Regions from separate parts of the Paenibacillus sp. GCM10023250 genome, predicted to be linked through region 2. Evidence: predicted binding sites of a transcription regulator. Region 2 holds the regulator's gene; the other holds the start of a gene.

Region 1 (14,828 bases), on a different contig from region 2:
AAGCCGGTTCCTCCCGTTACGAATACTTTCATCGTCTTGCTCCCTTCGCTTATTCTTTGACGCTGCCCATCACAAGCCCGGTCGTGAAATACTTCTGCAGGTACGGATAGATGCACAGAATCGGGATCATCGCGAGAAACATTTGCGCCGCGCCGGTCGTCCGCGCGCTGACGAGCGACAGGTATTTGGACAGATTGCCGCTCAGGTCGGTGTTGTTGCGAATGAATTCCTCCGGATTCACGACGACGGTTTGCAAGTACGTCTGGAGCGGATACTTCTCGATCTGGTTCATATAGATCATCCCGTCGAACCAGCTGTTCCAATGATCGACGAAGGCGAACAGCGTGACGGTCGCGATCGTCGGCGCCGAGACCGGCAGCACGACCCTGAGCAGCGTCTGCACATGGCCCGCGCCGTCGATGTAGGCCGCCTCCAGCAATTCCTTCGGCAGGCTGCGCATGTAGTTCATGACGACCAGCATGCTGAACACGGGCAGCGCTCCGGGCAGCACGAGCGACCATATGGAATCGATCAGCCCGGTGCTCTTCACGACCATGTAAGTCGGGATCAAGCCGGCGTTGAACAGGATGGTCACGACGAAGAACCAGGAGAACACGCTGCGCGCCCTGAAATCCGTCTTCGACTTGGAAAGCGGGTACGCGGTCAGGATGATCAGCAGGAGATTGATCGGCACGCCGAGCGCCGTACGATGCAGCGAGATCAGCAGCGACATGAAGAACTTCGACGTATTCGTGATGAATTCGTACGAGACCGTCGTGAACCCGACCGGAAAGAACGTCACCTCGCCCGCCGCGACCGCGGTTTTGTCGGAGAACGACACCGCGAGCAGATTAATGAACGGTGCGACGCAGAGCAGCGCGACGAGGAGCAAAAATACCAGGTTGGCCGCAAGAAACAGCCTGCGGGGCAGCGAAGCCTTAATTGTCATAGTCCTGTCCTCCGTCAGAAGACTTTGTAGCCGGTGAATTTGTCGGCCAAGTAGTAGGATGCCACGATGAAGACGAGCGAGACGCCGGACTTGAACAAGCCCGCTGCCGTGGACAGCGAATACTGCGCCTGCTCGATGCCGAGCCGGAACACAAAGGTGTCCAAAATATCGCCGGTGGAATACACCACGGGGCTGTACATGTTATAAATCTGGTCGAAGCCGCCGTTCAGAATGTTGGCGAGGCCGAGCACGCTCATCAGGACGACGATCGAGGCGATCCCGGGCAGGGTAATGTGCCAGGTTTGCCGCCAGCGGTTCGCGCCGTCGATGACCGCGGCCTCGTACAGCGCGGGATCGATGCCCGTCAGCGCCGCGAGGTAAATGACCGAGCCGAAGCCGAAGCTCTTCCAGATGTCCGCGACGACCATCGTGGCCGGGAACGCGTCCGGATCGCCGAGGAAGAAGATCGGCTCCATGCCGAGCTTGGTCAGCAGGACATTGACGAACCCTTCGCTCGGCGAGAGCAGGTTGATCAGGATGCCGGATAGAATGACCCACGACAAGAAATGCGGCAGATAGACCAGCGTCTGGAAGACGCGCTTGGCGAGCAGGCTCCGGACCTCATTCAGCAGCAGCGCGAACGTGACCGGCACGATGACGCCCGCGATCATCTTGGAGAGGGCGATCACGACCGTATTGCGGATGACCGGCCCGATGTTGGGCATGGAGAACAGCGTATCGAAGTTTTTGAAGCCCACCCATTGCTGAGGGCCGAACAGCCCCTTCGCCGGGATGAATTTCTGGAATGCGATCACGACGCCGGCCATGGAACCGTAGCTGTAGACGGCTACCAGCACGACGGCGGGAAGCAGCATGGCGTAGAGCGGCAGCTCCCGCATCAGCTTGTCTTTTCGTTTCAGGCTCGCGAACATCTTTGCCACCGCCTTCTAATATGGTAAGCGAAGCGCGGACGCCGCGGTGCCGGCCGAACGTCCGGCCGAGGCCGCGCTTCGTCATCGGGTGCAGCTATTTCGCCGGATACATGGCATCCAGCTCGTCGAGCGTCTGCTGGCCGCCCGCCTTCAGCCACTGCTGCACGAAGTTGTCGAAGGAATCGACGGGCTTGGCGCCGGTGATGATGTCGGTAAAGGCCGTAATCGTCAGCGTGTCGAGCGACGCCACGTTCGTCAGCCACGCTTCCGGCCGCTGAATGCCCAAGATGCTCTGGACGATCGCGTTATCGGGCATGTATTTGTTCAGGACGATGGGCAGCGAGCCCGACTTGGACATTTGGCCCCAAGTGCCGAAGGCGTTGTCGTCCTTGGCGAGCGAGCCGTCCTCGAAGCCCTTGATATAGTCGTACAGCGGCTTCGCGGCGGGCGCGAGGCCGTCGGGGGAGCCTTTGTCGAACGCCTTCAGCAGGTCGGCCGCGTACACCTCGCCCGGCTGGTCGATATAGAGCGGGGACAGGCGGTACTGCTCGTCGGCCCAATACTTGAGGTAATCTTCCTTCGACGAGTAATTGACGGTCTGATCGTACAGGTCGAGAATTTTGATCGCCGCTTCGGGATGCTTGTAGTCCGCGCTGACCATCGTCATCTGGCCGACGGCGTTGCTTTCGATGCCGATTTTGTAGTCGTAGCCCGGTTCCGCCGGAATCGCGTACGGGTGCACGATGACGCCGTCCTTCTTGTACACGTTGTTGTAGGGATACCAGGTGCCCCAGTTGGCGCCGTACGCCATCCCGATCTTGCCGCTGGTAATGTCCTCGACGAGCGCCGATTCGTTCTTGGACGTGAATTCTTTATTGATCAGGCCCTTCTTATACATGTCGGCAAGCACGGCGAGCGCCTTCTTCACGTCCGGCTGAATCCAGCTGAACGTCATCTTGCCGTTCTCGTCGCGATAAAAAATGCTCTCGTCTCTGCCCGGAACGCCGAACGCGGATACGAGGCCGAGGATGCTGCCATGGTTCTGGCGGATCAGATCCTTGTTGAGCGCGAGCCCGTACGTGTCGCCGTTGATGCCGTTGCCGTCCGGGTCGCCGGTCGCGAACTTCTCGGCGAGCGCGACCATCTCCTCGACCGTCTTCGGCGGCTCCGAATTGGTGTTCTTCAGCCAATCCTCCCGGATCCACAGGAACGGCGCTTCATGGAAGTTGTCGTTCATGCGCGGGATGGCGTACAGCTTGCCGTCGATGGTGGCACCGGCGAACGAATCGGCGAACCGTTCCTTGTACGCCTTCAGCGAGTCCGACGCGTACTTGTCGAATACCTCGGTCAGATCGGCCAGCTGCCCGTTCTGCGCCAGCTGCAGGAAGACGTTCGCGTCCTGTGTCTTGAACACATCGGGCAGATCGCCGGAAGCGATGATGGCGTTGAGCTTGTTTTTGTACGCGTCGGTGCTGCTGTCGGCGGAGAATGCCACCTTCAGATCGATGTTGAGCTTCTCCTTGATCAATTGGCTCCACCGGTTGTTCTCCCACGTATCGCCGTCCAGCAGCTTGGAAGCGGCCGCCGTCTGCACGGCCCACGACATGTCGACCGGCTGGTCGTAAGGGGCGAGCGGATTCGCAGGATCCATGCCGGCGTTGGCACTCCCCGCGTTCTCTTGCGCTCCATCCGTCCCCGAGCCCGCATTGTCGGAACAAGCGGAGAGAGCCAACACCATGAGCATGCCTGCCAGAACATGCGGTAAGACGCCTCCGGGTTTCCTCTTCTTCACGTACAACTCCTCCTTATCATCTTTGCAATAAACACGCGTTTATTTTTGGTGATACAGGACCCCCTGTTTACGCGAAAACCATGCCCTGTTCTGCGATCGAGCTTGCTGCCAAACTAAGCAGAATGTCGGAAATATGCCGAAAACAAGCTATTCTGCCGCATTCCCGCCCTTCGCTCCGCGGCCGTCCAGACGTCTGGCACAGGCCGGGACAGACGATATGAACTGGCAGCAATCTGCTCACTTGGCATAAACACGTGTCCACGGACCCATCATACACAACACGTAAAAGCGCTGTCAATCTCTAAATTATAAGGTTTTTCCAAAAGAATCGGCCGCGTTGCGAAATTTGAATTGTATAAACACGTGTTTATGTTATAATAACTTGAAACTTCTCCCAGATTGAGCGCTGTCCGCGGTCGCCGTTCGTGCCCGCGCGTCGTTCCGGGGAGACACCATGCGTCAAGGAGGTCATACCGATGACGAACGGCGAAGGGTTCCGCCCCTTGTTCGACGGACACACGCTTACGGGCTGGCATGCCGTCCCGCGCCTGCCCGTCCCCCGCTATCCGGGCGGACCCAGCCCGGACATCGACGGCGTCGCTTACGGGAAGGCGGCGGCGACGTCGGGCAAATGGACGGTCGAGGACGGCGCGATCGCGGGCCGGCAGGATCCGCCCGGATGCGGATACGGCGGTTATTTGGTCAGCGACGGCTTGTACGGCGATTTCGAATTGGAAGTCGAAGCCCGGCCCGACTGGCCCGCGGATACCGGCATTCTCGTGCGCGCTTCCGCGCTTGGCTCGCAAGGCTTTCAAATTTTGCTCGATCATCGGCGGTCCGGCAATATCGGCGGCTTATACGGCAACGGCATCGGCGGCTTTCACGGCATCGCGTTTACCTTGGACGCCGTATACGACGAGCTAGGCAGGCCGGCCGGGCTGCGATTGGAGGATCCCGCGGCTTCCATCGAGCCGCTCACCCCCGACAAACCGGCGCTGCTTGACTATGCCGCCTCGGGCGAGGCATTTCTGTCCATCTGGAAGTGGGACGATTGGAATACGTTCCGCATCCGCGTGGAAGGAGCGTCGCCGCGGATCACCGTTCACGTGAACGGCCTGAAGATCGCCGAGATGGACACGGCCGCCGTGCAGCATCCGTCTTACGACGCCGCCGCGGTCCGGGGGCTGCTCGGCGCCAAAGGCCATATCGCCTTCGAAATCCATGACAACGATCCCGGCATGGGCGCTGCCCGCTGGGCGCCGAACGCGGCCTGCAGATGGCGCGGCATCCGGATTCGGGAGCTGTAGGTCCGCGGCCGGTACGGCGTGTGGCACGCGGCCGGTTGTATCGCGCCCGCATGTTGCGGCGCTTGTCGCGCGGGGTTGGCGCGGGCTTCGCGAGGCTTCGCGCCGCGAGTTGAGGCTTCGCGCGGGCTTCGCGCCGGCTTTGAACCGTTTGCGACGCGCCTTGCCCGCAGCGCGAAAAGACCCGCGGCGATGCCGCGGGTCTTTAAGGCGCGTCGATTCCAGGCAGGGACGACGCGCTTGACGCAAAAGATTCGGATGGGATCGAACGGATCCGGCAGATTAAATTCGTCGGCACGAATCCCGGACGACCAGGCTGCAGTCGAGCGTGATTTCTTTCGCGCCGGGCGATTTCTCCTCGATCTTCGTAATCAAGTATGCCGTCATGCGCTTCAGCATGTCGCCGAGGTCGACGCGAATCGTCGTCAGCGCCGGGTGATGCTTCTCGCTCAGCGCGTGATCGTCGAAGCCGATGATCGAGATGTCGTCCGGGACGCGCAGGCCCCGTTCCTTGAGCGCCCGGATGGCGCCGAAGGCCACGCTGTCGTTGGCCGCCACGATGGCGGTGGGCAACTCCTCCCGCCGGTCCAGCAGCGTTTGGATCGCTTCATAGCCGCCCGTTTCGTTAAAATCGCCGTCGAGCACCCATCTCGGGTTCACCTGCAGGCCGCACATGCGCATCGCCATCTTGAAGCCCTCGAACTTGGTCACGCCCGACAGCCGCTTCATGTCGCCGTTAATGATGCCGATATTCGTATGCCCGAGCCCGGCCAAGTAGGCCACGGCCTGCTTCATCCCCGAGTCGTTGTTGAAATTAAGCACGATCCGGTTCGGCTCCGGATGCTCCGGCAGCTCCTGGTCGACGACGCCGATCGCGAATCCTTCCGCGATCAATTCCTCGATGAACGGCTCGGGATTATCCGCCCCGATGAAGATGCCGCCGTCGATCCGGCGCTGGTAGAAGATCTCCCGGACCCCCTTGATCAGCTCGGCATCCTTCGCATCGCGGAGAATATGGGTCAATACGTAATAGCCGTATTCGGAGGCGCACTCGATGACGCTTACGATGAGCATATTGGTCAAGATGTCGCCGGATACCCTGCCTTGCTCGATCATGAAGAGCCCGATCGTGCGGGAACGCTTGCCGGCGAGCACTTGGGCGGAGGCGTTCGGGAAATAATTATGCTCTTCGATTACTTTCAGGACCTTGTCACGCGTTTCCGGAGGCACATTGGCGTAATTGTTGATGACCCGGCTTACCGTGCTTCTGGAAACCCCGGCTAGCCGAGCAATCTCCGTGCTGTTGATGTCCGTCTTTTTCATTCAACCATCCTTTACCATGAACGCGTGTTTACGCAGTAATGATACACATCCGGTTTCTCGATTGTCAATATTTTTCGCATAAAGGCTGGCATTTTAACCATTATTACCACGAAAAATGTTGCATAAACGCGTGTTTATGATATGCTAAACACAGTTTGAAGGCTCCTTCCAGCCGATACTCTTAACAAAGGACGGGATCACAATGCGCCTTGGCGGTCAAGTGTTCTTGCAGCACAAAAATCCGGAAAATTGGGCAGCGGCTTTGAAGGAAGCGGGCTTCCGCGCGGCAACCTGCCCGATCGGCGGCGATGAAGACGATTCCGAGCTCGACGCGTACATGGCGATGGCGCGGCGGCACGACATCCTGATCGCCGAAGTCGGCGCCTGGAGCAATCCGATCAGCCGGGACGACGAGACGAGACGGCAGGCCGTCGATTATTGCCAACGGCGGCTCGCGCTGGCCGATCGCATCGGCGCGCGCTGCTGCGTCAATATCTCGGGCTCGCGCGGCGAACAATGGGACGGTCCGGACCCCGATAATTTCTCCGAGGACACCTACGCGCTCATCGTGGATACGGTCCGCGAGATCATCGACGCCGTCAAGCCGGTACGAACGGTCTTCGCGCTGGAGATGATGCCGTGGGCTTTGCCGGATTCCGCGGACGCCTACCTGTCGTTGGTGCGATCGATCGACCGGCCGGGCTTCGGCGTGCATTTCGATCCGGTCAACATCATCAGCAGCCCCCGCGCCTATTACAGCAACGGCGACATCATCCGCGACTTCTTCGCCAAGCTCGGACCGTACATTCGCAACTGCCACGCCAAAGACATCCTGCTGCGCGGAACCTTGACCGTGCGGCTGGACGAAGTGCGGCCGGGACTCGGCCGGCTCGATTACCGGACATTCCTGGCCGAGCTGAACCGGCTGCATCCCGATACGCCGCTCGTGATCGAGCATCTGGCGACGAACGAAGACTACCGCGAAGCGGCGGCCTATCTCTCCGGCGTCGCCGCGGAACTCGGAATCGCGCTATGAGCGGGACGATGAAGGACGCGGAATTGCTCGACGCGCTGGCGCGGGAAGAGGACGAGCTGCAATTTGAAGCGTTCACGAACGAAACCGCCCTGCGGCTCGGACTCGAACTCGCCAACCGGGCGATGGCGGCGGGGCAAGCCGTGACGATCGACATCCGGCGGGGTCCCCAGCAGCTCTTCCATTACGCCTGTCCGGGAACCTCGGCCGATAACGACGACTGGGCGGCCCGGAAAGCGCGGGTCGCCGAACGCTTCCTATGCAGCTCCTACCGGATGGAAATCGAGCTGCGCGCGGCGGGCCGGACGATCGCCGAGCGCTATCTGCTCGATCCGTCCTTGTATGCGCCTTATAACGGCGCTTTTCCGATCCGCGTTCGCGGCGCGGGCGCGATCGGCACGATCGCCGTCTCCGGCCTGCCCGGGGACGGCGATCACCGGCTGATCGTGTCGGCGCTCAGCGATTATCTCGCGGCGGGCCGGTAACGCGCACGCACTTCGAACGCGAAGCTGCCCAAATCAAAAAGGAGCAGCCGGCATCGGCTGCTCTCTCGTAGCGCTTGGGGCGCCATAACCTCGTGTCAGGGGCGACTCGCTGCTCCGGCAGCGAGCATGCGGCGCGCCGCCATCGCCGCAGGTCAGGCGGGAATGCCCGACAGCCACGCGATCGCTTGATTGAGCTCCGGAAACGGATGCAGCAGCTCGTCTTGCTCCTTCGCCGCCGCGCTTCGGTCGGACGGGGGCTGCGCGAGCGCAAGCTCCGGCAGCGCGGCCGCCGCGTATCGGATGCCCGCTTCCGCGAGCCGGGCGCTCCATTCCTCGGCCAGCCAACGCGCGTCCTGCGGCAACAGCCCGGCCAGATGGCGGGTATCGACGAGCACCTTCCTCGCGTGCTTCGCCTTCGCAAGCGCTATCGCATTCGTCAACACGGCGCGCTGCCGGCCCATCTCCGCTGCGGCATGCCAGCGAATGACGACCGCCTCCAGCACATCGTCCCAGAACACGTACGCCTCGTCGGAAAAATAATGCGACATTCGAATCGTCCTCCTTATTCGCTGCCTCTGCAACCATTATATTTAGATTTAGTTTAAATATTCGTTGTCCATCTATCTTACCACGCCAAGTCGTCCGCATCATGAAGATCGGATGAAACTTCGCGCGCCCTCGGCGAAAAACTCCCGCGGCCGCCGCGGGAGTCCATCACCGTTCCGTTCCCCTTCCAACGCTCTTCATTCAAACACGAAATCCGCATCGCCCAAGGGCTCGACGTGAATCGTCCGGACGTAGCCGTTCCCCTTCTTGGAGAAGAAATCGTGCTGCTTCGTCTTCGTGCTGATGCCGTTGAAGACGATCGGGTTAATCTCCTCGTCCGGGAAAACGGGCTCGAGGCCGAGGTTCATCAGCGCCTTGTTGGCGTTGTAGCGCACGAACGTCTTCACCTCGTCGACCAGGCCGATTCCGCCGTACAATTCCTCGGTATAGCGCATTTCGTTGTCGTGCAGCTCCCGCAGCAGGCCGAGCAGCTCATCCTGCGCTTGCTGCCGCTCCTCCTCGCGGAGCGCTGCGAACGTCTCCTGCGCGAGCACGCCGACGTAGACGCCGTGGATGCTCTCGTCCCGCAGGATCAGGTCGATGATCTCGCCGCTGCTCGTCATCTTCCCCTGACCCGCGAGGTAGAGGGGATAGAAGAAGCCGCTGTAGAACAAGTAGCTTTCCAGCAGCACGGAAGCCGCCATCGCGAGATAGAGGCTCTTGCCCGGCGCGATCGCGCGGTAATACCCGGCAATCCGCTCCGCCTTCGCCTGAAGGCGCGGATTCTCTTCCACCCAGCGGAACACGGCATCGATCTCCTCCGTCGAAGCGAGCGTCGTGAAGATGCTGCTGTACGACTTGGCGTGAATCTGCTCCATCATCCCCATGAACCCGAGCACGGCTTTGCGCTGCAGGCCTTCGACATGCTCGAGAATCTTCGGCATGCCGACGCCGCCCTGCACGGTGTCGAGCAGCGTCAGGCCGCCGAGCGCCTTCATGTACGCCTCGCGCTCCGCCGCGCTCAGCTCGATCCAGGACATTTTGTCGTCGGACAGCGGAATTTCGTCGTCGGTCCAAAACTGCATAATATTTTGATTCCAAAACTGGCTCGTGAAATCGTCGTCCGGGCGATTCCAATTCACGGCTTTCATGGCACACATGGCGGCTCTTCTCCCTTATTACGCGCGTATGGCTTCACCGGTCAGACGGCGCAGCTGATGCAATTCTCGACGGACAGCATGTTCGTCCGCGTATAGTAGAGCGACTTCAGCCCCTTCTTGGCGGCATAGACGTAGTACCGGGACAGCTCCCGCGTGGAGACGTCGCTGTTGACGTGCAGGATCGTCGAGATGCCTTGGTCGACGTGCGTTTGAATTTCGGCGATCAGGTCGATCACCTTGAACTGATTCATCTGATAGGCCGACTTATAGTAGAACAGATTGACCTTGCTGAGGAACGGCATCGGGTAATACGTCGTGGCATTCGCGTACGCCCGCGTCTCGATCGGCTCGACGATCGGCATGACGCTGCTCGTCGCGTTCTGCACGTACGAGATGCTCTGCGTCGGCGCAATCGCGAGCCGGTACGCGTGGTAGAGGCCGTGCCGCGCCACGTCCGCCTTCAGCCGCTCCCAGTCCGCGGGGGACGGAATCGCGATGTCCGCGAAGAGCGCCCGCACCTTCTCCGTCTCCGGCCGGTAGTCCGTCTTCAGGTAGCGCTCGAAGTACGCGCCGCTGGCGTAATCCGACTGATCGAAGCCGGCGAACGTTCGGCCCGTCCGGCGGGCGATCTCCATGCTGCATTCCAGCGAATGATAGTTCACCGTCATGAAGAATGTCCGCGCGAAATCGAGCGCTTCCGGGCTCTCGTAGGCGATGCGGTTCTTGGCCAGGTAGCCGTGCAGGTTCATCGCGCCGAGGCCGACCGAGTGCAGCTCGCCGTTCGCCTTCGCCACGCCCGGTGCGTTCTCGATCCGCGTCATGTCCGTGACGGCCGTCAGCGCGAGCATGCCTTCGTGCACCGACTCGCGGATCTTGCCGAGCGCCATCACGTTCGCGATGTTGAGCGACGCGAGATTGCAGCTGATGTCGCGGCGGATGACGTCCGCTTGCCCGTAATCGCCGATCTCGGACGTCTCCTGGAGTTGGAAAATTTCCGTGCACAGGTTCGACATCTTGATCATGCCGATGCCGCGCAGCGCGTGCGCCCGGTTCGCATTGGACCGGTTCATGATGTACGGATAGCCGGATTCCAGCTGGATCGTGGCGATCTTGGTCAGCATGTCCCGCGCGCTCAGCACCGCCTTCTTCTTCACGCGGTCGTCGGCGAGCAGCGTCTCGTATATCTCGTCCATGTCCATGTCGTCGAGATGCGTCCCGTACGCCTTCAGCACCGAATGCGGCCCGAACACGTGCAGCTTCTCGTTGCGCTCGGCGAGCTCGTAGAATTTGTTCGGCACGATGAGGCCGATCGACAGCGTCTTCAGCCGCGTCTTCTCGTCCGCGTTGATCTTCTTGCTGTCCAGAAACTCCATGACGTCCCAGCCGAAAATGTTGTAGTAGCCCGCGCCCGAGCCTTTGCGCTGCCCCATCTGGTCGGCGTACGAGAACGCGTCCTCCATCAGCTTCAGCACCGGCATGATGCCCTTGGCTGCGCCCTCGACGCCCTTGATCGGTTCGCCGCGGCCGCGCAGCTTCGACAGATTGACGGCGACGCCGCCGCCGATCTTGGACAGCTGCATGCACGTGGCGAGCACGTAGTTGATGGAATTGAGCGAATCGTCCATCTCGAGCAGGAAGCACGAGACCAGCTCGCCGCGGCGGCTCTTGCCCGCATTCAGGAACGTCGGCGTCGCCGGCTGGACGCGCTGCTCCATCATCGCGAGCGCCAGTTTCCGCGCGGCCTCGGCGTCCCCGCGGCCCAGATGCAGCGCGACGATCGCGACGCGGTCCGGGTAATGCTCGAGGTACAGCGACTTGTCGTCGCTCTTCATCGCGTAATCGGTATAGAACTTCGAAGCGGCCATGTACGATTCGAAGCGGAACGGATACCCGTGCGTCAGCGCGAACACCTCGTCGACGGCCTGCGCCGAATAATCCCGGTAGACGTCCTCGTAATAATCGTGATCGATCATATAGCGCAGCTTGTCCGCCGTGGACGCGAAGCTCAGGCTGCGGCTCCGTGCTTCCGCCATGAACGCGTCGACGGCCTCGCGGTCTTTATCCAGCCGGAAGAATCCGTCCTCGCCGCGCTGCATCAACAAATTGTTCAGCTCAATGTGCCGCAAGCGCGCTCACCTCCCGTACGAAGCATTCGACGTCCTTCGCCGTGCCCGCCAGCTCGAACTTGCTTACCACGGGCACGCCATACTTCCGCGATATCTCGTCCGCGCTCTTGGCGAACCGGTCCCCCCAGTTGCGGTTGCCGCTCGCCGAGACGCCGACCAGGTGCCGGTGGTTGCGCTCGAGGAAGGTCATGACCTTGTCCGGCGCGCCGCCGAACCCCGTCGTGTAGGTAACGAGAACGAACGGGCCGTCGAGCATGGTGGACGCCTCGATCTGCACGGCGGGAAGGTCGGTCTTCTGGATGAATCGCTTCACGTTGCCCGTTCGGGAATCATAGGCGATGATCATGGCTGGCAGCTCCTTTTCGATCGATATTCGCTAGTAGAATCAATATATAGGGTGTAGAACTATAATTTATATCAATATATAGTACTTGTCAAACTTTTAAATCACCGCGTTCGTTGGCTGTGACACGAAAAAAAACGCAGCCGCCGGGGCTGCGTTTCATAGGCTTGGCGCGAGACCGCGCCGTGGCGCGTCAGGCGTAAGGATCGATCGTCGCGATCGTGCCGTCGTCGATATAATGAAGCTCCACGAACTTGACGCTGCGCTTGTGGTCGACGCCGCCGGACAAGGAGGCGTCGTGATAGAACAGGTACCACTTGTCCCGGTACTGCACGATCGAATGGTGCGTGGTCCAGCCGAGGACCGGCGTCAGGATCGTGCCCTTGAACACGAACGGTCCGAGCGGGTTGTCGCTCACTGCGTACACGATCTTATGCGTCGTCCCCGTCGAGTAGGATAGGTAGTACCGCCCCTCGTGCTTGTGCATCCACGGTCCTTCGAAGTAGCGGCGCTCTTCGTCGCCGGCCTTGATCGGCGTCCCGTCCTCGTCCGAGATGCGAATCTCGGCCGGGGCCGAGCGGAACGACAGCAGGTCGCCGTTCAGCTCCGCGGCCCGCGGGCCGAGGGCGGGCGCCGCCGCGTCTGGGCCGGCGGCGTCCGGGACGTATTCGCCCGTCTGCCATTTCTCCAGTTGGCCGCCCCACAGGCCGCCAAAGTACATGTACGCCCGGCCGTCGTCGTCGACGAATACGGCGGGATCGATGCTGAAGCTGCCCGGGATGTATGCCGGCTCCGCGCAGAACGGACCGTCCGGCGAATCGCCCGTCGCGACGCCGATGCGGAAGATTCCGTCATGGTCCCGCGCCGGGAAGAAGAGGTAATAACGGCCGTTCTTGAACGCCGCGTCCGGCGCCCACATTTGCTTCGACGCCCACGGGACGTCGCGGACGTGAAGCGCCTCGCCATGGTCGGTGCAGACGGTCAACGCTTCGTCGAAGGACAGCACGTGGTAGTCCTCCATCGCGTACTGGTCGCCGTTGTCGTTGGTCGGGCCGTCGTGGTCGATATCGTGCGACGGATAGACGTACAGCTTGCCTTCGAAGACGTGCGCGGACGGATCCGCCGTGTAGAGATGCGTGACGATCGGTTCGTTCGGCACGATCGGCTTGCGCGAATCGGACATGCGGCTCTCTCTCCTCTATGCGTGAAATGGAACCTGCCTCAGCCTTTCACGGATCCGGCGGCAATGCCTTCGACGATCCGGTTGCTGAGCAGGAAGAACAGGACCAGGATCGGCAAAACGCTGATCATGAGCGTCGCGCCGATCGCGCCCCAGTTCGTCGAATATTGCCCGACGAAATTCTGGATGCCGACGGTCAGCGTCTTTTTGCCGTCCGAGCTTAGAAAGGTGTTGACGAAGATGAACTCGTTCCAGTTGTAGATCATGTTGATGATGGCGGCCGTCACGCTGACAGATACGGTCATCGGCAGGATGATCCGGAAGAACATCCGGTTCACGCTGCAGCCGTCCATGACCGCCGCTTCCTCCACCTCGCGCGGAAGCGCGTAGTAGAAACCGATCAGGATCATGATCGTCAGCGGCAAGTTGAACGCGACGTACGACAGCACGATGCTAAGCTGCGAGTCTTTCAGGTGAATCGACTTGAACAGGCTGAACAGCGGAATGAGCGTCGAATGGACCGGAATCATCATGCCGACCATGAACAGCCCGAGCACCGCCTTATGCAGCTTCCACTTCATCCGCGTCATCGCAAACGTGACGAAGTTGGCGAGCAGGATCGTGCAGACGACGGACGCCGCCGTGATCCAGATGCTGTTCAGAAAATAGCGCCCGATCTTGCCCTGCTCCCATACCGTGGCGTAATTGCTCCAGTGCAGCTGCTTCGGTACGGCGAACGGCGCCCGGTTGAAGATCTCCTGGTTGTTCTTCAGCGAGAACAGCAGCAGCCAGAGCAGGGGCAGCAGCTGCAGCACCGCCGTGACGGCAAGCGCGGCGTACAGGATGCCGTAGCCGATCGTCCTGCCGATCGGTCTCGATGGGACGCCCGCCTCGGGACGGGGTCGAATTGCGGTCGTGATGCCGGTCAAGGGAATCGCCTCCTGCTCAAGAATATTGAATCGTGTCTTTGGCCGCCGTCGCGCGCCGGATGACCCAGGTGGCCGCCAGGCAGATGACGAGCAGGAAGAAGCCGATCGCACTGCCGTAACCGAAGTCGAATTCCTTGAACGCTTTGTGGTACATATAGGAGGCCATCACTTCGCTCGCCTGGTTTGGTCCGCCGTCCGTCATGACGTAGATCAGGTCGAAATATTTCAGCGAGCCGACGACAGCCAGCACGACGGTCACCTTGAGGACCTCGGCGATCAGCGGAAGCTTGATCCGCAGCGTGACCTGCAGCGAGGTCGCCCCGTCGATTCTGGCCGCTTCCTCGAGCGAAGCGGGGATGTTTTTCAACGCCGCGTAGTAGATGAGAATGTAGAAGCCCGCGAACTGCCACAGAATCGGAATGAAGATCGCGTACAGCACGAGACGCGGGTCAGCCAGCCAGCTGGGCGTGTTCTCCACGCCGAGCTTCTCGAGGATGCCGTTCAGGATGCCGTTCGTCGGATGGTATACCTTCTGCCACAGCTGGGCGATGGCGACCGAGGACAGCAGCATCGGGAGCAGGTAAATTTTGCGGAGCAGGTTGGCGCCCCGGATCTTGCCGGAGAGCAGCAGCGCGACCGCCAGGTACAGGGCCAAGCAGAGCGTCGAGAGCAGCGCGAACAGCAGCGAATGGTACGTGCTGTGCCAGAACACGCTATCGCGCATGA
Region 2 (14,828 bases):
CTCGGCATCCCGCTTCGCGGCATTCGGTTCGACGCGCTGCTCGCGGCTTACCTGCTCGATCCGACGGAATCGAGCCAGACGCTGGCCGCGCTGATCCAGCGTTTCGGCCTGGCCGCCATCCAGACGGACGAAGCCGTCTACGGCAAGGGCGCGCGGCTGCAGGTGCCGGAGGGCGAAGCGCTCGCGAACCATTTGGCGGCCAAGGCGGATGCGGTCCGCAGGCTCGTGCCGCTGCTGTCGGCGGAGCTCGGGAAGGGCAACATGACGAAGCTGAACGACGAGCTGGAGCTGCCGCTCGCCGTCGTGCTCGCCGGCATGGAGAAGCAGGGCATCCAGGTCAATCCGGCCGTGCTCGAGGAGCTCGGCGCGGAGCTGGAGCGGGGCATCGCGCAGTACATGAGCGACATCTATTCGCACGCGGGCATGGAGTTCAACATCCATTCGCCGAAGCAGCTCGGCGAGGTGCTCTTCGAGAAGCTCGGCTTGCCGGTCATCAAGAAGACCAAGACGGGTTATTCCACGGACGCCGAGGTGCTGGAGAAGCTGGAGCCGTATTCGGAGATCGTGAAGCTGATTCTCCATTACCGGCAGCTGACCAAGCTGCAGTCCACCTACGTGGAAGGGCTGCTGAAGGAGATCCGCCGCGATACCGGCAAGGTGCATACGTATTACCGCCAGACGATCGCGGCCACGGGGCGGCTGTCGAGCCAGTTCCCGAACCTGCAAAACATCCCGATCCGGCTGGAGGAGGGACGCCGCATCCGCAAGGCGTTCGTACCGTCGGAGCCAGGCTGGAGCATTCTCGCGGCGGACTACTCGCAGATCGAGCTGCGCGTGCTCGCGCATATCTCGGGCGACGAGCGCATGAAGCAGGCGTTCATCGAGGATGCGGACATCCATACGAAGACCGCGATGGACGTGTTCGGCGTGACGGCCGACAATGTGGACGCCAACATGCGCCGCCAGGCGAAAGCCGTCAACTTCGGCATCGTCTACGGAATCAGCGACTTCGGCTTGTCCAACAACCTCGGCATCTCCAGGAAGGACGCGGCGCGCTTCATCGAGCAGTATTTCGCCGTGTTCGAGGGCGTGCGGGCATATATGGACAATATCGTGGCGCAAGCACGCAAGGACGGCTACGTCACGACGCTGCTGGAGCGCCGGCGCTACCTGCCGGAGATCAAGGCTTCGAACTTCAACCTGCGCTCCTTCGCGGAACGGACGGCGATGAATACGCCGATCCAGGGCACAGCCGCCGATATCATCAAGCTGGCGATGGTCAAGATGGACGCCGAGCTCCGGTCGCGCAAGCTGCGCAGCCGCATGCTGCTGCAGGTGCATGACGAACTTGTCTTCGAAGTGCCGGCCGATGAGCTGGAGCTGATGAAGACGCTCGTGCCGGAGGTCATGGAGCGCGCGATCCAGCTGGACGTGCCGCTGCGGGCGGACGTGAGCTACGGCGACAATTGGTACGAGGCGAAGTAAGACTTTCCGCGAATCCTGTCGTATAATGGGGGGTAGACCATTTGGCAGGGGAGGACTCGGAATGCCGGAATTACCGGAGGTCGAAACCGTTCGGCGCACGTTGAACGAGCTTGTGGGAGGGAAACGGATCGGACGGGTAACCGTGACGCTTCCGCGGATTATACAGCGGCCGGCGGAGCCGGAGGCATTCGCCGCCGCGCTTGCCGGCCATACGATTCAAACGGTAGAGCGCCGGGGGAAATTTTTGCGTATTTTGCTGGACGGGCTCGTGCTCGTCTCGCATTTGCGCATGGAAGGGCGCTACGGCGTGTACCGGCAGCACGAGCCGGTCGAGCCGCACACGCACGTGCGGTTTCATTTCGACGACGGCACGGAGCTTCGCTACAAGGACGTGCGCCAATTCGGCACGATGCATCTGTTCGCGCCGGGCGAGGATCTGGCGAATGCTCCGCTGAACAAGCTCGGGCTTGAGCCGCTGGACGATGCGTTCACGCTGCAGGCGTTCAAGCGCGAGGTCGCGCACCGCACGACGAAAATCAAGCCGCTGCTGCTGAATCAGGCGTACATCGTCGGACTCGGCAATATCTACGTGGACGAAGCGCTGTTTACGGCGGGCATCCATCCGGAGCGGGCCGCGGACACGCTGAAGGCGCCGGAGTGGGCCCGGCTGTACGACGCGATCCGCGCCACGCTCGGCCGCGCGGTCGACGCCGGGGGCTCGTCGATCAAGTCGTACGTCAATGGCCAGGGCGAGATGGGCATGTTCCAGCACCAGCTGCTGGTCTACGGCCGCGAGGACGGCGCCTGCACCCGCTGCGGCGGCACGATCATCAAGACCGTCGTCGGCGGACGGGGCACGCATACTTGTCCCGCATGCCAGCCGCTGCCGGGCAAGCGCACGAAGGTGAAGACCAAGCCGCGGGCCAAATAAGGCACGAGCGGCATGATGCCGCATATGATGTACCATTCATGTTCTAGGCGGATGCACAGAACCTGCATTATCGTCTTCATGGGAGGGACATCTGGTGCTTATTCATGCGTTTTCCTTAGTGCTGCTCGCGTTCGCCGTCAGCCTGGACGGATTCGGCGTGGGCGTGACGTACGGATTAAGACGGATCCGCATACCGTTGCTGTCGATCTGCATCATCGCCTTCTGCTCGGGGCTGGTCGTCTGGCTGTCCATGCAGATCGGCTCGCTGCTCACGAATTACATGCCGCCGATGGTCGCGAAAGCGATCGGAGCCGGCCTGCTCATGCTGATCGGCGTATACGCGCTTATCCAATGGTGGCAGCGCCGGCGCGAGCATACCGGCGATCCGGAAGAACCGGCGCTCCCGCAAGCGGCCGAAGCGGGCGGGCTCACGGCCGGTGCCGGCGCGACGGCTTCGACGGTCGTGATCTTCGAATTGAAACGGCTCGGCATCGTCATTCAAATCCTGCGCACGCCGCATATCGCCGACGTCGACCGATCGGGTGTGATCTCGTCGTCGGAAGCCATCCTGCTGGGCTTCGCGTTGTCGCTCGACAGCTTCGGCGCCGGCCTCGGCGCGGCCCTCGTCGGCTTCAATCCGCTGCTCACGGCGCTCATCATCAGCACGGCCAGCGGGTTGTTCCTCCTGGCGGGCATGCGGCTCGGCTTCCGGTTCGCGGCGTGGCGCGGCATGCGCGCGCTGTCGGTGCTGCCGGGCATTATGCTGATTATCATGGGCTTTATCCGGCTCATGTAGAATACCCTGCGTCGACTCGCTCGCGGCCGGTGCGCGAGCGGCGCGATTACATACGAGGTGAATGCGTTGAAACTGGGACTGACCGGCGGAATCGCCTGCGGGAAGAGCACGGTATCCGCGATGCTCGTCTCCCGCGGCGCCAAGCTAGTGGATGCCGACCAGGCGGCCCGGGAAGTCGTGCTTCCCGGCGAGCCCGCCTTGGCGGCGATCGTCGCGGAATTCGGACAAGCCGTCCTGAACGCCGACGGCACGATGAACCGCTCGGAGGTCGGCAAGCTCGTGTTTAACGACCGCGAGCGGCTGAGTAAATTGGAAGCGATCTTGCATCCCGCCATCCGCAACCGGATGTGGACGCAGATTCGCGCGCACGAAGCGGAGGATCCTAAGCAGCTGATCATTGCGGACATTCCCCTGCTGTACGAGACGGGGCAGGCAGACTTGTACGACGCGGTCATGGTCGTCTATGCACCGCGCACCGCGCAGGCGGAGCGGCTGGTCGCCCGCAACGGACTGACGCGGGAAGAAGCGGAGCGGCGGATCGCGCTGCAGATGGATATCGAGGAGAAGCGCCGGCTGGCGGACTTCGTGATCGACAACAGCGGAACGCTGGACGACACGCGCCGCCAGGTCGACCTGTTCTGGCAGGAGCAGGGATTGCCATGAAGAAACGCCGGTTGCGCAAGCGCGTATTTCTCATCTTGGTTCTGGCATTGCTTGCGCTGCTGTTCATCCGCTCGGAATGGATGAGCCGCTGGCTGTATCCGGTGCATTTCCGTGAGGAGATCGCCGCGAGCGCGGATGCTTACGAGCTGGACGCCCATCTAGTGGCGGCGATCATCCGCGTGGAAACGAACTACAAACCGGAAGCCGTCTCGAAGAAGGGCGCGATCGGCATCATGCAGCTGATGCCCGACACCGCGAATTGGATCATCCAGAAGGGCGGTTTCAAGGATATGACGACCGAGAAGGTGTCGACAGAACCGGAAGCCGGCATCGAGATCGGGTCGTGGTATTTGAATGAATTGAACGCGCAGTTCAAGGGGAATATGGTAAAGGTAATCGCGGCTTACAACGCCGGACCGGGTACGGTCAACCGCTGGCTTTCGGACGGCACGTGGGACGGCCGGGCCGAGACGGTGGACGAGGTGCCGTACGGGGAAACAAGGCACTATATACAGCGCGTCATTTATTATTATAATAAGTACAAGACGCTCTACCCGGATCTTCGGGCGGAATAACAAAAAACTTTGGCCGGACGCCATCGACGGCGACCGGCCAAAGCTTGATGTTCAATCATCGATTAGACGCGACCTGCAAGAGATTGCTCCGCGATTTGAACCAGTTTACGAGTGATGCTGCCTCCGATGGAACCGGCATCTTTCGTGGTGATGTTGCCATAGTATCCGTCTTGTGGAAGAGAGATACCCAGCTCCTGAGCCACCTCGTATTTCATTTGGTCCAAAGCAGCGCTGGCTTGTGGAACTACGAGTTGATTGCTGCTTCCGTTATTGTTAGCCATTCGTTCGTTCACCTCCTTGCGGTTGGTAACTGTATTATGTGCGATAATGGCGGTTTCATTACAGGTAACGTTTGGGAAGTATCGCATCAGACAAGCAATCGAATTCGCATCGCGAGTAGACGGAGGACATAGACGATGAAATGCCCGTATTGCGACTACGCTGGAACGAAAGTGCTCGATTCCAGACCCGCTAACGAAAATAAATCGATACGCCGCCGCCGTGAATGCGAGAAATGCACGCGGCGGTTTACCACGTTCGAAATGGTGGAGGAGACCCCGCTGATCGTCATCAAGAAAGACGGCAGCCGGGAGGAATTCAGCCGCGACAAAATTTTGCGGGGCCTGATCCGCGCCTGCGAGAAGCGGCCCGTCTCCGTCGACCAGCTCGAGATCATCGTGTCCGAAGCGGAGAAGGAGCTGCGCACGACCGCGCAGGCGGAAGTCGAGAGCCGCGAGATCGGCGAGCTCGTCATGTCGCAGCTGTATCCCGTGGATGAAGTGGCGTACGTCCGGTTCGCATCGGTCTACCGCCAGTTCAAGGATATCGACATGTTCATGAAGGAGCTCAACAGCCTGCTCTCGAAGGACCCGCTGTCTTAGACGCGGCGACGTTTCGCAAAGCAACCTGCCGGCCGCAATTGCATGCGGTCAAGGCAGGTTTTTTTGCATCTTGAATCGGGAAAATGTCCTTCGAAAAAAATGAATATTTTTTTGTAGGAAAGACTTGTATAAACCGGATTGTCCATGCTATAATCTTTCTTGTCGCCACTTTAGTACGGGGCCTTAGCTCAGCTGGGAGAGCGCATCGCTGGCAGCGATGAGGTCAGGGGTTCGATCCCCCTAGGCTCCACCAATTAAACAAACACAACCACGTCCGAACGGACGTGGTTTTTTGTTTCATTGGCGGAGCCCCACAAGGGGGCGGACCCAGGGGTTCAGTCCGCGCGGACGAAGCGAGAGCGGAGGAGCACGGCGTCTGAATCTACCGCTAAAAACCTGCTTCGAATTATCTTCGTCAGCATACGATCAAGATTCAGACATCCCACGATGGATTGGCGAGCGAGGCAAGCCGAATCCCCCTAGGCTCCACCAATTAAACAAACACAACCACGTCCGAACGGACGTGGTTTTTTGTTTCATTGGCGGAGCCCCACAAGGGGGCGGACCCCGGGGTTCAGTCCGCGCGGACGAAGCGAGAGCGGAGGAGCACGGCGTCTGAATCTACCGGTTGTCATATATTACCGCCCGTGGATTCGCTGAATTTTTACAACGATTTAACAAATGGCTGTTATAATTCACTATTGAGATAGAGAGCGATTATATAGGAGTGAAACAATGTCTAAATTTTTATTCGCTGCGATGCCGATACAAGGACATGTCAGCCCAGGTCTCCCGATTGCGAAGCGGCTTGTAGAACTGGGACATGAGGTCCTCTGGTATAGTACGTCTAAATACCAAGCCAAAATCGAAGCCGCGGGTGCGCGTTTTGCCAAGGTACAGTCGGCTAAAGATTATGACGATAGCCGGCTTGATGATTCGTTCCCCGAAAGAAGCAAGTTTCAAGGCGTAAACCAAATGAAGTTCGATTTAAAGCATATCTTCTATGGAGAAATGCCTGCATATGCCGCAGATCTAAAGGCGTTATTAAAGGAGTTTCCCGCGGATGTGGTGGTCATGGATGCTGCCTTCACCGGGATGCTGCCGTTAAAGCTGACGGGCAAGGCGCCGAAGATGGCGGCCTACGGCGTGTTTCCGATGACGCTGAGCAGCCGGGATACGGCGCCTTTCGGTCTCGGGATTCCGCCGAGCGCAAGCGCAATGGGTCGCATTCGCAATAAATTGCTGAACGGATTGGTCGAGAAGGTCATGTTCGCGGATGTCCAGAAACATGCGAACCAAATATTGTCGTCGATGAACGTGCCTAAACTTCCGCACTTTGCCTTAACTGCTCCAGCATTGGCATCTGATTTGTTCTTGCAGGGAACGAGTCCGTCCTTCGAGTATCCTCGCAGCGATTTGCCGAGCACCGTTCGGTTCGTCGGCCCTTACTTGCCGGCCAAACCGACGGAATTCACGCCTCCCTCCTGGTGGGACGAGATGAAAGGCCGTACGGTGGTCCATGTGACCCAAGGCACGATCGCGAACGAGGATTTCCATCAATTGCTTATCCCGACCATTAAAGCCCTGGCCGACGAAGATGTACTGGTGGTCGCGACGACAGGCGGGAAGCCGGTAACGAACGTGGATATTCCGCTGCCGGACAATGTTCGCTTGGAGAATTTCATCTCGCATCATGAACTATTGCCGCATGTGGATGCCATCGTGACCAACGGCGGTTACGGCGGCGTACAGCAGGCGATTTATTACGGGGTCCCGATCGTCACGGCGGGCAAGACCGAAGATAAACCGGAAGTGTGCGCGCGCGTTGAATGGTCGGGAGCAGGGATCAATCTGAAAACCGACCGTCCGTCCAAAGAGAAAATTTTGCAGGCAGTGAAGCAAGTGCTGAACCAACCCCGATATAAGAAAAGGGTTGGCGAATTGTCGAAGGAATTCCAGTCCATGGATGCAATCGAAAATACAATCAAGGAATTAAGCAAGCTCGCCTTAAATCGGCGATAACTTTCGACAGTCATAAGAGAATTCCCGAGCGCCCTGGCGGCGCTCTTTTTTTATGATCCGCAGCTGGTGCCATTTTGCTTTTGGTTTGCCCGGCCGTAACCAGTGGGTCCATCCTTCAGAATAATAAATCCGCACCATGGGAAAACCAACGAAGAAATTCAAACTACCCGCAAGGAGTTGAATGAACGTTGAACAAGAAATGTCTCGTTACCTTTCTGCTGGTCGGCTGTTTGACCTTAATATTGAGCGCAGGAGTATTGAGCGCACATGGAACCGTGACGAACCAAAGCAATAACGGCAGCATGAGCAACCAATCGTACGACCGGCAAGGGATGAATACGGATCGCTACCATGCCGCATCGACGACCGGCGGCGACTTTCGTGCCAATGCCGTGAATGATGACAATGGCATGGACTGGGATTGGCTAGGCTGGTTGGGATTGCTCGGCCTGTTTGGCTTGAGAGGCCGCAGCCGTCATCACGAACCGGACCGCAGCTAGTTCCCTTCCTTAGATATTGAACGGCGTTAAGAGGATGCCCCGGCGATTACCCGCTGGGGTATTCCTATTATCATACGCGAGGCGCCGCGGCATTCGCGAGCGTATTGACAATCCCATAGTAATTCGATAGGATTTAATATAAAACTGACTGACTAATCAATCGGGTTAAGGGGGAAAAGGTGGTTGAACAACGAGCAGGATGTACTGGCTACCGGCGAGCGAAGAAGAACCTTCCTGGAGATTGCGCTGCGGCTCTTCGCGAAGCATGGGTACCATTCAACCAAAATTTCGGATATCGTGGCCGAAGCAGGCGTGGCGCAAGGAACGTTCTATTGGCATTTCAAAAGCAAAGAAGCCATCGCGCTCGAGATCGTCGCGGACGGACGCGCCCGGCTGTTAGAGGTGATCGCGCAAGGCTACCGCCGAGAACCGGGGACCGTAGCGGATATGGTACAAGCCTCGGAAGCGCTGCTCGTACGGCTGTTCCGATTTGCTGCGGACCATCGCTATTTCATGGAACTGCTGCTGCAAGGCGGAGCCAGCACCGAGCCGATTCGAAAGGCCTTAAGCGAAACCCGCGCTGCCTTGGAGCATGCCTTTCACCAGAACATCCAACGCGCGGTCGAGCTCGGCATGCTGCCTTCGGCGATCGATACCGAGATGCGCGCGGCGCTGCTCACGGGCTTGATCGAGGGCGTCATCTCGCGATGGCTGCCAGGTGTAGGCCTGTCGAACAACGGCATGGTCTCGAAGACGGCCGAACAGCTGGCGCACGAAACCGTTCAATTCGAGTTCTTCGGTTTGCTTGGCAGTTAAAGGAACGGCGGCGAGGGATGGTGGGTCGATCTGTTGGGCAATTTAAACAAAAACTATAGAGGAGAGAACCGTTCATGCTGTATCCGTCCAAAAAAACGCATTTTCTAGTGATATCCGCCGTCCTGCTGCTCGTATTGGCCATCGCGGGGTGCGGCTCCAAATCCGATCAGGCGCAGGAGCCGGCGACTCCGCCCGCATCCAACCAGTCCGGCAGCACGGCGCCGGCCGGCGATACCGACAATCTGCTGAACCAGATCAAGGCCGCCGGCGTGATGAAGGTCGGTCTGATGGGGACGTATGCGCCTTATAATTTCCTGAACGATAAGAAAGAAATCGACGGCTTCGACGCGGACATCGCCAAAGACGTCGCAAAGCGGCTGGGCGTGAAGGTCGAGTTCGCTCCGCAAGAATTCTCCGGCTTGATCCCGAGTCTGCAGGCCAACAAGATCGACGCGATCATCAGCCAAGTGACGATCACGGATGACCGCAAGAAGCAGATCGACTTCTCGCAGCCGTACATTACCAATGAAGTGAAAATCATCGTTCGCCAATCGAACGACTCCATTACGAAGCTGGAAGATTTCAAAGGCAAAAATATCGGGGTCGGCCTGGGCACGAATGATGAGACTTACCTGCGCAACGAAGTGCTGCCGAAGGTGGGGAAATTCACGATTAAGACCTACGACGACGTGATCACGTCGCTGCAGGATCTGAACGCCGGCCGGATTGATGCCACGATCAACAATCTCTACGCGCTGAAACCGATCGTGGACAAGAACGGCTTTAAAATCAAAGCGGTGGGGACGGCGATCAAGTCCGACCAGGCCGGCATCGCCGTTCGCAAAAATAACCCTGAATTTTTGGACGCGCTGAACAAGGCGCTTTCGGATATGCAGGCTGACGGCACGTATGCGACGATCTTCAAAAAATGGTTCGGCGAGGAGCCGCCGGCGAAGTAACCGGCATAATGAGCAAGGGCTGCGGCGGTTGCGCTACGGCCCTCTGCGCGACGAAGCAAGCGAATTGATAAAGGGGAACTTCATTCATGAGTCTTGTAGGGGACAACCTCTTCTTCTTGTTGAAAGGCGCCTATTTCACCTTGCTGATCACGGTCATATCCATGGCCTTCGGGCTTATCATCGGCATCGTGGTCGCGGTGGCCCGCCTGAAGGGGAATCGCCCGATCCGTTGGTTGGCGCGTTGTTATGTTTCCGTCATTCGAGGAACGCCTGCGTTGGTACAAATTCTCGTGGTGTATTACGGACTGGTGGATTACGGAATTACCCTTGGCCCGCTGACCGCGGCTTGCGTAGCATTAAGCATCAATGTCGGGGCGTATCTGTCCGAGACGTTTCGCGGGGCGATTCTTGCCGTCCCGAGGGGGCAGACCGAGGCGGCTTACGCATCCGGCATGTCGTCTTGGCAGACGCTGCGGCGCATCGTCTTTCCGCAGGCTGCGCGCGTGGCGATCGCGCCGATCGGCAACACCTTCATCGGGATGCTGAAAGAAACCGCGCTCGTCTCCGTAATCACGGTCACCGAATTGGTGCGATCCGCGCAGCTTCTGATAGCCCAGTATTTTGTCAATATGCCTTTTTACTTGGGCATCGGAGCGATGTATTGGATCATGAGCACCGTGTTTGCATGGATTCTCGGGATGGTCGAGAAGCGGTTGTCCAGAGCTTACTAAGATTGAGGTGTAATCCGTACCATGATACGAACGTCAGGACTATCCAAATCCTTTCACCATGTACAGGTATTGAATAACATCGATCTGCGGGTCGATGCCCGGGAGATCGTCGTATTGCTCGGACCGAGCGGTTCGGGCAAGAGCACGCTGCTTCGTTGTCTGAACGGACTGGAGGAGCTGAACGGCGGGTCTCTCGAAGTGAACGGCATTCGCGTGGACGCGGAGATGCCGGCAAGCAAGAAGCGAGCGGGCTTTCGCGACATTCGCCGGGACACGGGAATGGTCTTTCAGCAGTTTAATCTGTATCCGCATAAAACGGTGCTCGGCAACGTGATCGAATCCTTGCTCGTCGTCAAGAAGGTGCCGCGAACCGATGCGGAGCGCGCGGGCATGCGGCTGCTGGAGCGAGTCGGCTTGGCGGACAAGCGGGATCAGTATCCTGCGCGGCTGTCCGGAGGCCAGCAGCAGCGCGTCGCCATCGCCCGCGCGCTCGCCATGGAGCCGTCGGTGATGCTGTTCGACGAGCCGACCTCCGCGCTTGATCCGGAGCTGGTCGGCGAAGTGCTGGCCGTCATGCGCGAGTTGGCGCGGGACGGGATGACGATGGTGGTCGTGACGCATGAGATGAAGTTTGCCCGCCACGTTGCGAATCGGGTCCTCTTCATGGACGGCGGCACGATCGTCGAGGAGCAGACGCCGGACGTCTTCTTCGAGAACCCGCAGACGGAGCGGGCGCGGAAATTTTTGAACCAGTTGAATGAGCATTGATTCTGCCGCTGGGAACGATTCTAAATCTGATACGAAAGCAGGGAACGCCATGAAGGTAATGACGACGTGGAACGGGAAACGACTATTCACATCCGTTGGAGATTCCGGTTATCCGGTTGAAATGGATGCAACGCCTGCCTACGGCGGCGACGGCAAAGGGGCGACTCCGATGGAGCTGATTCTGGCTGGCCTCGCCGGCTGTATCGGTATCGATGTCACGATGATTTTGGATCAATTTCTCGGTTCGATCCGCAGCATCGAAATCGAGGCCGACGGCACCCGGAAGGAAACGACGCCTACAGGCTTCACCGCCATCGAACTGATCTTCCGCGTGGAGGGCGACATTCCGGATTATCGGGTATGGAAGGCGATTCAATTGGGCAAAGAAAAATATTGCGCCGTGTCGGATTCGTTGAGCGCCGACATCTCGTATCGGCTGATCCTGAACGGAGTGGAGACGCCGAAGCCTTAAAAATATGGAAAGCCCCGGCGATTGCTCGCCGGGGCTTTTGTCCTTTTCTCGGGGGCGGTCTACAGTCCGGTTAAACAGACCTTTCCGCTGGCAATGTTATGGAATCAGGAGGTAGTCGCAGCCGGGATTCCAAACGGAGTCCGTTTCTTAGAAAAAGACGCCCCGCAAGATGATGACTAACAGTATGAACAGTACAAGAACAATGCCGATTGCGCCGCCGCAGCCGAAACCGCCAACCGGTCCGCAACCCAGGCCGCCAACATTACCATATCCCATTGTGGTCAGCTCCTTTATTTGAGGTACACCGCATTATATGTCCGTAAAGGCTCGGTGCATGGGCTGCTGTCAGAAAGGGGCGAATGACAGGTAAGGACAATCATCGGGTAAGGACAATGGCCGGCGGGCGATGCAAGCCGGATCGGCTAGAGCGGAACAAACGCTCCATCCTAATGCAATAAACGGCAATCGGCCGCCGAGCGGCAAAAATCCGACCGATCGTTTGATTTTCTCGAAACGCTCGTGGTAAGTTTAAGGGGACATCATCCGAAAGGGGAGCGGGATGCGGGCTCATGAACGACACGACCGCCGATAAGCAGGCCGACGCCGGAGGGGGCTGGAGCGCGTCCCGGACATGGAAGCTGGCGTTCGGACTGAAGCTGTTGCTGAATTTAACGTTGGCCGGCATTTTTTACTTCGATCATTCGATCGCGCTGTTTTGGAGACTCAGTTTCATTTTTATTTCGATCGCGGCCTTCTTGTTCGCCAATTACGTCTATATGAACCAGAGCAGGCGGCGGAGCGGTCTGTTCCACCTGCTTATTCTCGATTTTCTGCTGTCCGCCACGTACGGCTATATCTATATCGCGGGGAATTTCCCGAATCATCTCTTCGTCGGCATCACGGCGCTGGCGATCTTGATGTTCGCGCAGAGCATTCGCGGCATCATCTGGACCTGCCTGCTGCTGCTGGCCGTGTACGTCGCGACGATGGGCAGCTTGGATTGGTACGTCTTCGGGACGTGGGACGAGATCGGCTATTTTACGACCGGGTCGTTCATCGTGTTCGCCGGCATCGTAAGCGTGCTGATTCATTTTTACCGGAGCGCGCGCGCGAACACCCTGAAGCTGTACGGGGAGCTGATGCGGTCGCATGCGCAATTGCAAGCGTACGCGCTCCAAACGGAGGAGTGGGGCGCCGCCAAGGAGCGGATCCGCATCGCGCGGGAGATTCACGATACGGTCGGTCATAAGCTGACGGCGCTGCTGGTTCAGATGCAGGCGGCGCGGAAGCTGAGCCGGATCGATCCGCAGCGCAGCGAGCAGACCTACGCGGAATGCGAGAGCTTGATCCGGGCGTCGCTGCAGGAAATCCGGCTCTCGGTCCGGGCGATACGCGACGAGCCGATCCGTTCGACTTCGCTGCAGGAGCGTCTCGCGGAGCTCGCGCGGGAATTCACCAAGTGGGCGGAGGTGCATACGACGCTGGAGGTGGAGGGAAGTCCCGTCGCGCTGCCGGGCGATCTGCAGCTGACCGCGTACCGCATCGCGCAGGAATCGCTCACGAACGCGCAGAAGCACGGCCATGCCCGGAACGCCGAGATCGTGCTCGCCTTTGCCGACGGCGGATTCTCGCTTCGCATCCGCAACGACGGCGAGGCGCCCGCCGAACTGAAGCCGGGCTTCGGGTTGATCAATATGCAGGAACGGGTACGGGAGTGGAACGGGGACGTGCAGGTAGGAGCGGCCCCGGGGATGGGCTTCGCGGTCGACGTCCGCTTCCCGTATGCCGCCGTTGGAACGGAGCGGAAGCCATTTGAAAATTCTTATCGTTGACGATCAGCGTCTCATGCGCGAAGGGCTCGCGACCATCATCGGCCTGGAAGAAGGCATGGAGGTGGTGGGCACGGCCGTGGACGGCAGAGACGCCTATAATCAAGCCGTCGAGCTGCGGCCGGACGTGGTGCTGATGGACATCCGGATGCCCGGCATGGACGGCGTGGCCGGAACCGAATTGATCCTGCGGCATATGCCGGAGACGAAGGTGCTGATCCTCACCACGTTCGATGACGCAGAGCTGATCCTGCAAGCGCTGGAGAAGGGGGTCCAAGGCTACCTGCTGAAGGATTTGCCCTCGGAGGCGATCGTGAGCGCGATCCATACGGTGTACAATGGCGGCACGGTGCTGCAGCCGGATATCACGGCGATGCTGCTTCGCGAAATGAAAAAAGCGGCGGAGCGCGATCCGGCTGCGGCGCGAACCTTGCCTCCGGAAGCGCCCGATGGTCTGGCGGCGCTGACCGACCGGGAGAAAGAAGTGCTCGCCTTGCTGGGTCAAGGATGTAGCAACAAGGAAATCGCGGAGGCGCTGACGATTACGGAAGGCACGGTGAAGAACCACGTTTCGAATTTGATCGCGAAGCTGGAGCTCCGCGACCGGACGCAGGCGGCCGTCTTCGCGGTCCGTCACTCCCTTTAAGCGGCATCAAGCATGACTTTTGGCATAGCGCATGAGATTCGTCATGCGCGGCGGCCGAAGGTGATGCTTTTTTTGCGTCCGATTCATGACGTTCAACAGATTTGGCGGTTCGGGATCCTTGGTAAGATCAAGTTGCAAGAACGGAGGCGAACGCGGCAGCGCCCTCCGGCGATACCGAATAAGCGAGGGAGAGTGGACGAAAATGACGGAGATGAAGATGGCGGAGAAAAAAGTCGGATTGGCGCGGAGAATCGCGGCGGTGTCGCTCCTGCTGACGCTGGTGGCCGGATCTTTCTTTGAACTTAATTGTTTCTTGAATTACTGAACGCGCACGCGAAGGTGAAGGATTCCGCGGAGGTGAGCTTATGAACGTGAAACGAATCGTGCTGCCCGTTGGGTTGATGGCCGTGGTGCTGTTTGCCGCATACGGTTCCTATCACAAACACGATACGGCGGAGGCGAATGGCATGAACGGTAAGCCAAATGGCATGAACGGCAAGACGAATGGATTCCTGGAACCGGCGACGGATGGCGGCAATCTCAAGACCGCCGTGTTCGCCGGAGGCTGCTTCTGGAGCGTGGAAGGCCCGTTCGAGAAGCTGGACGGCGTTGTCGGCGTCGTCACCGGCTACACGGGCGGACATACGACCGACCCGACCTATGAGCAAGTGTCCACCGGCAATACGGGCCATTTCGAGGCGGTGCAGGTCCGTTACGATCCGGCCCGCATCTCGTATAGCCAGCTGCTTCAAGC

What was found. The regulator NrdR, encoded in region 2, represses ribonucleotide reductase genes. The targets are predictions, from matches to a motif close to AACACNATATATNGTGTT.
Region 1: a site for NrdR is predicted at 12,033-12,050, ahead of nrdI (class Ib ribonucleoside-diphosphate reductase assembly flavoprotein NrdI). Genes of this name have one in related genera too.

Annotation. Positions count from the first base shown of each region.
Region 1 is NZ_JBHSHY010000021.1:59,120-73,947, reverse strand. Features, by position in the region: gene ACFPB1_RS16975 (NAD-dependent epimerase/dehydratase family protein) at 1-32, opposite strand, end outside; gene ACFPB1_RS16970 (carbohydrate ABC transporter permease) at 50-949, opposite strand; gene ACFPB1_RS16965 (ABC transporter permease) at 964-1,881, opposite strand; gene ACFPB1_RS16960 (extracellular solute-binding protein) at 1,976-3,532, opposite strand; gene ACFPB1_RS16955 (3-keto-disaccharide hydrolase) at 4,150-4,980, shown strand; gene ACFPB1_RS16950 (LacI family DNA-binding transcriptional regulator) at 5,260-6,300, opposite strand; gene ACFPB1_RS16945 (sugar phosphate isomerase/epimerase family protein) at 6,521-7,336, shown strand; gene ACFPB1_RS16940 (heme-degrading domain-containing protein) at 7,333-7,818, shown strand; gene ACFPB1_RS16935 (hypothetical protein) at 7,971-8,366, opposite strand; gene nrdF (class 1b ribonucleoside-diphosphate reductase subunit beta) at 8,562-9,524, opposite strand; gene nrdE (class 1b ribonucleoside-diphosphate reductase subunit alpha) at 9,566-11,650, opposite strand; gene nrdI (class Ib ribonucleoside-diphosphate reductase assembly flavoprotein NrdI) at 11,637-11,996, opposite strand; gene ACFPB1_RS16915 (glycoside hydrolase family 43 protein) at 12,187-13,176, opposite strand; gene ACFPB1_RS16910 (carbohydrate ABC transporter permease) at 13,215-14,081, opposite strand; gene ACFPB1_RS16905 (carbohydrate ABC transporter permease) at 14,119-14,828, opposite strand, start outside.
Region 2 is NZ_JBHSHY010000007.1:67,443-82,270, reverse strand. Features, by position in the region: gene polA (DNA polymerase I) at 1-1,485, shown strand, start outside; gene mutM (DNA-formamidopyrimidine glycosylase) at 1,547-2,416, shown strand; gene ytaF (sporulation membrane protein YtaF) at 2,511-3,212, shown strand; gene coaE (dephospho-CoA kinase) at 3,279-3,875, shown strand; gene ACFPB1_RS08705 (lytic transglycosylase domain-containing protein) at 3,872-4,450, shown strand; gene ACFPB1_RS08700 (small, acid-soluble spore protein, alpha/beta type) at 4,513-4,731, opposite strand; gene nrdR (transcriptional regulator NrdR) at 4,867-5,331, shown strand; tRNA gene ACFPB1_RS08690 (tRNA-Ala) at 5,509-5,584, shown strand; gene ACFPB1_RS08685 (glycosyltransferase) at 6,067-7,353, shown strand; gene ACFPB1_RS08680 (WGxxGxxG family protein) at 7,542-7,853, shown strand; gene ACFPB1_RS08675 (TetR/AcrR family transcriptional regulator) at 8,037-8,669, shown strand; gene ACFPB1_RS08670 (substrate-binding periplasmic protein) at 8,744-9,628, shown strand; gene ACFPB1_RS08665 (amino acid ABC transporter permease) at 9,715-10,359, shown strand; gene ACFPB1_RS08660 (amino acid ABC transporter ATP-binding protein) at 10,381-11,127, shown strand; gene ACFPB1_RS08655 (OsmC family protein) at 11,177-11,599, shown strand; gene ACFPB1_RS08650 (sensor histidine kinase) at 12,169-13,431, shown strand; gene ACFPB1_RS08645 (response regulator) at 13,382-14,074, shown strand; gene ACFPB1_RS08640 (hypothetical protein) at 14,277-14,399, shown strand; gene msrA (peptide-methionine (S)-S-oxide reductase MsrA) at 14,440-14,828, shown strand, end outside.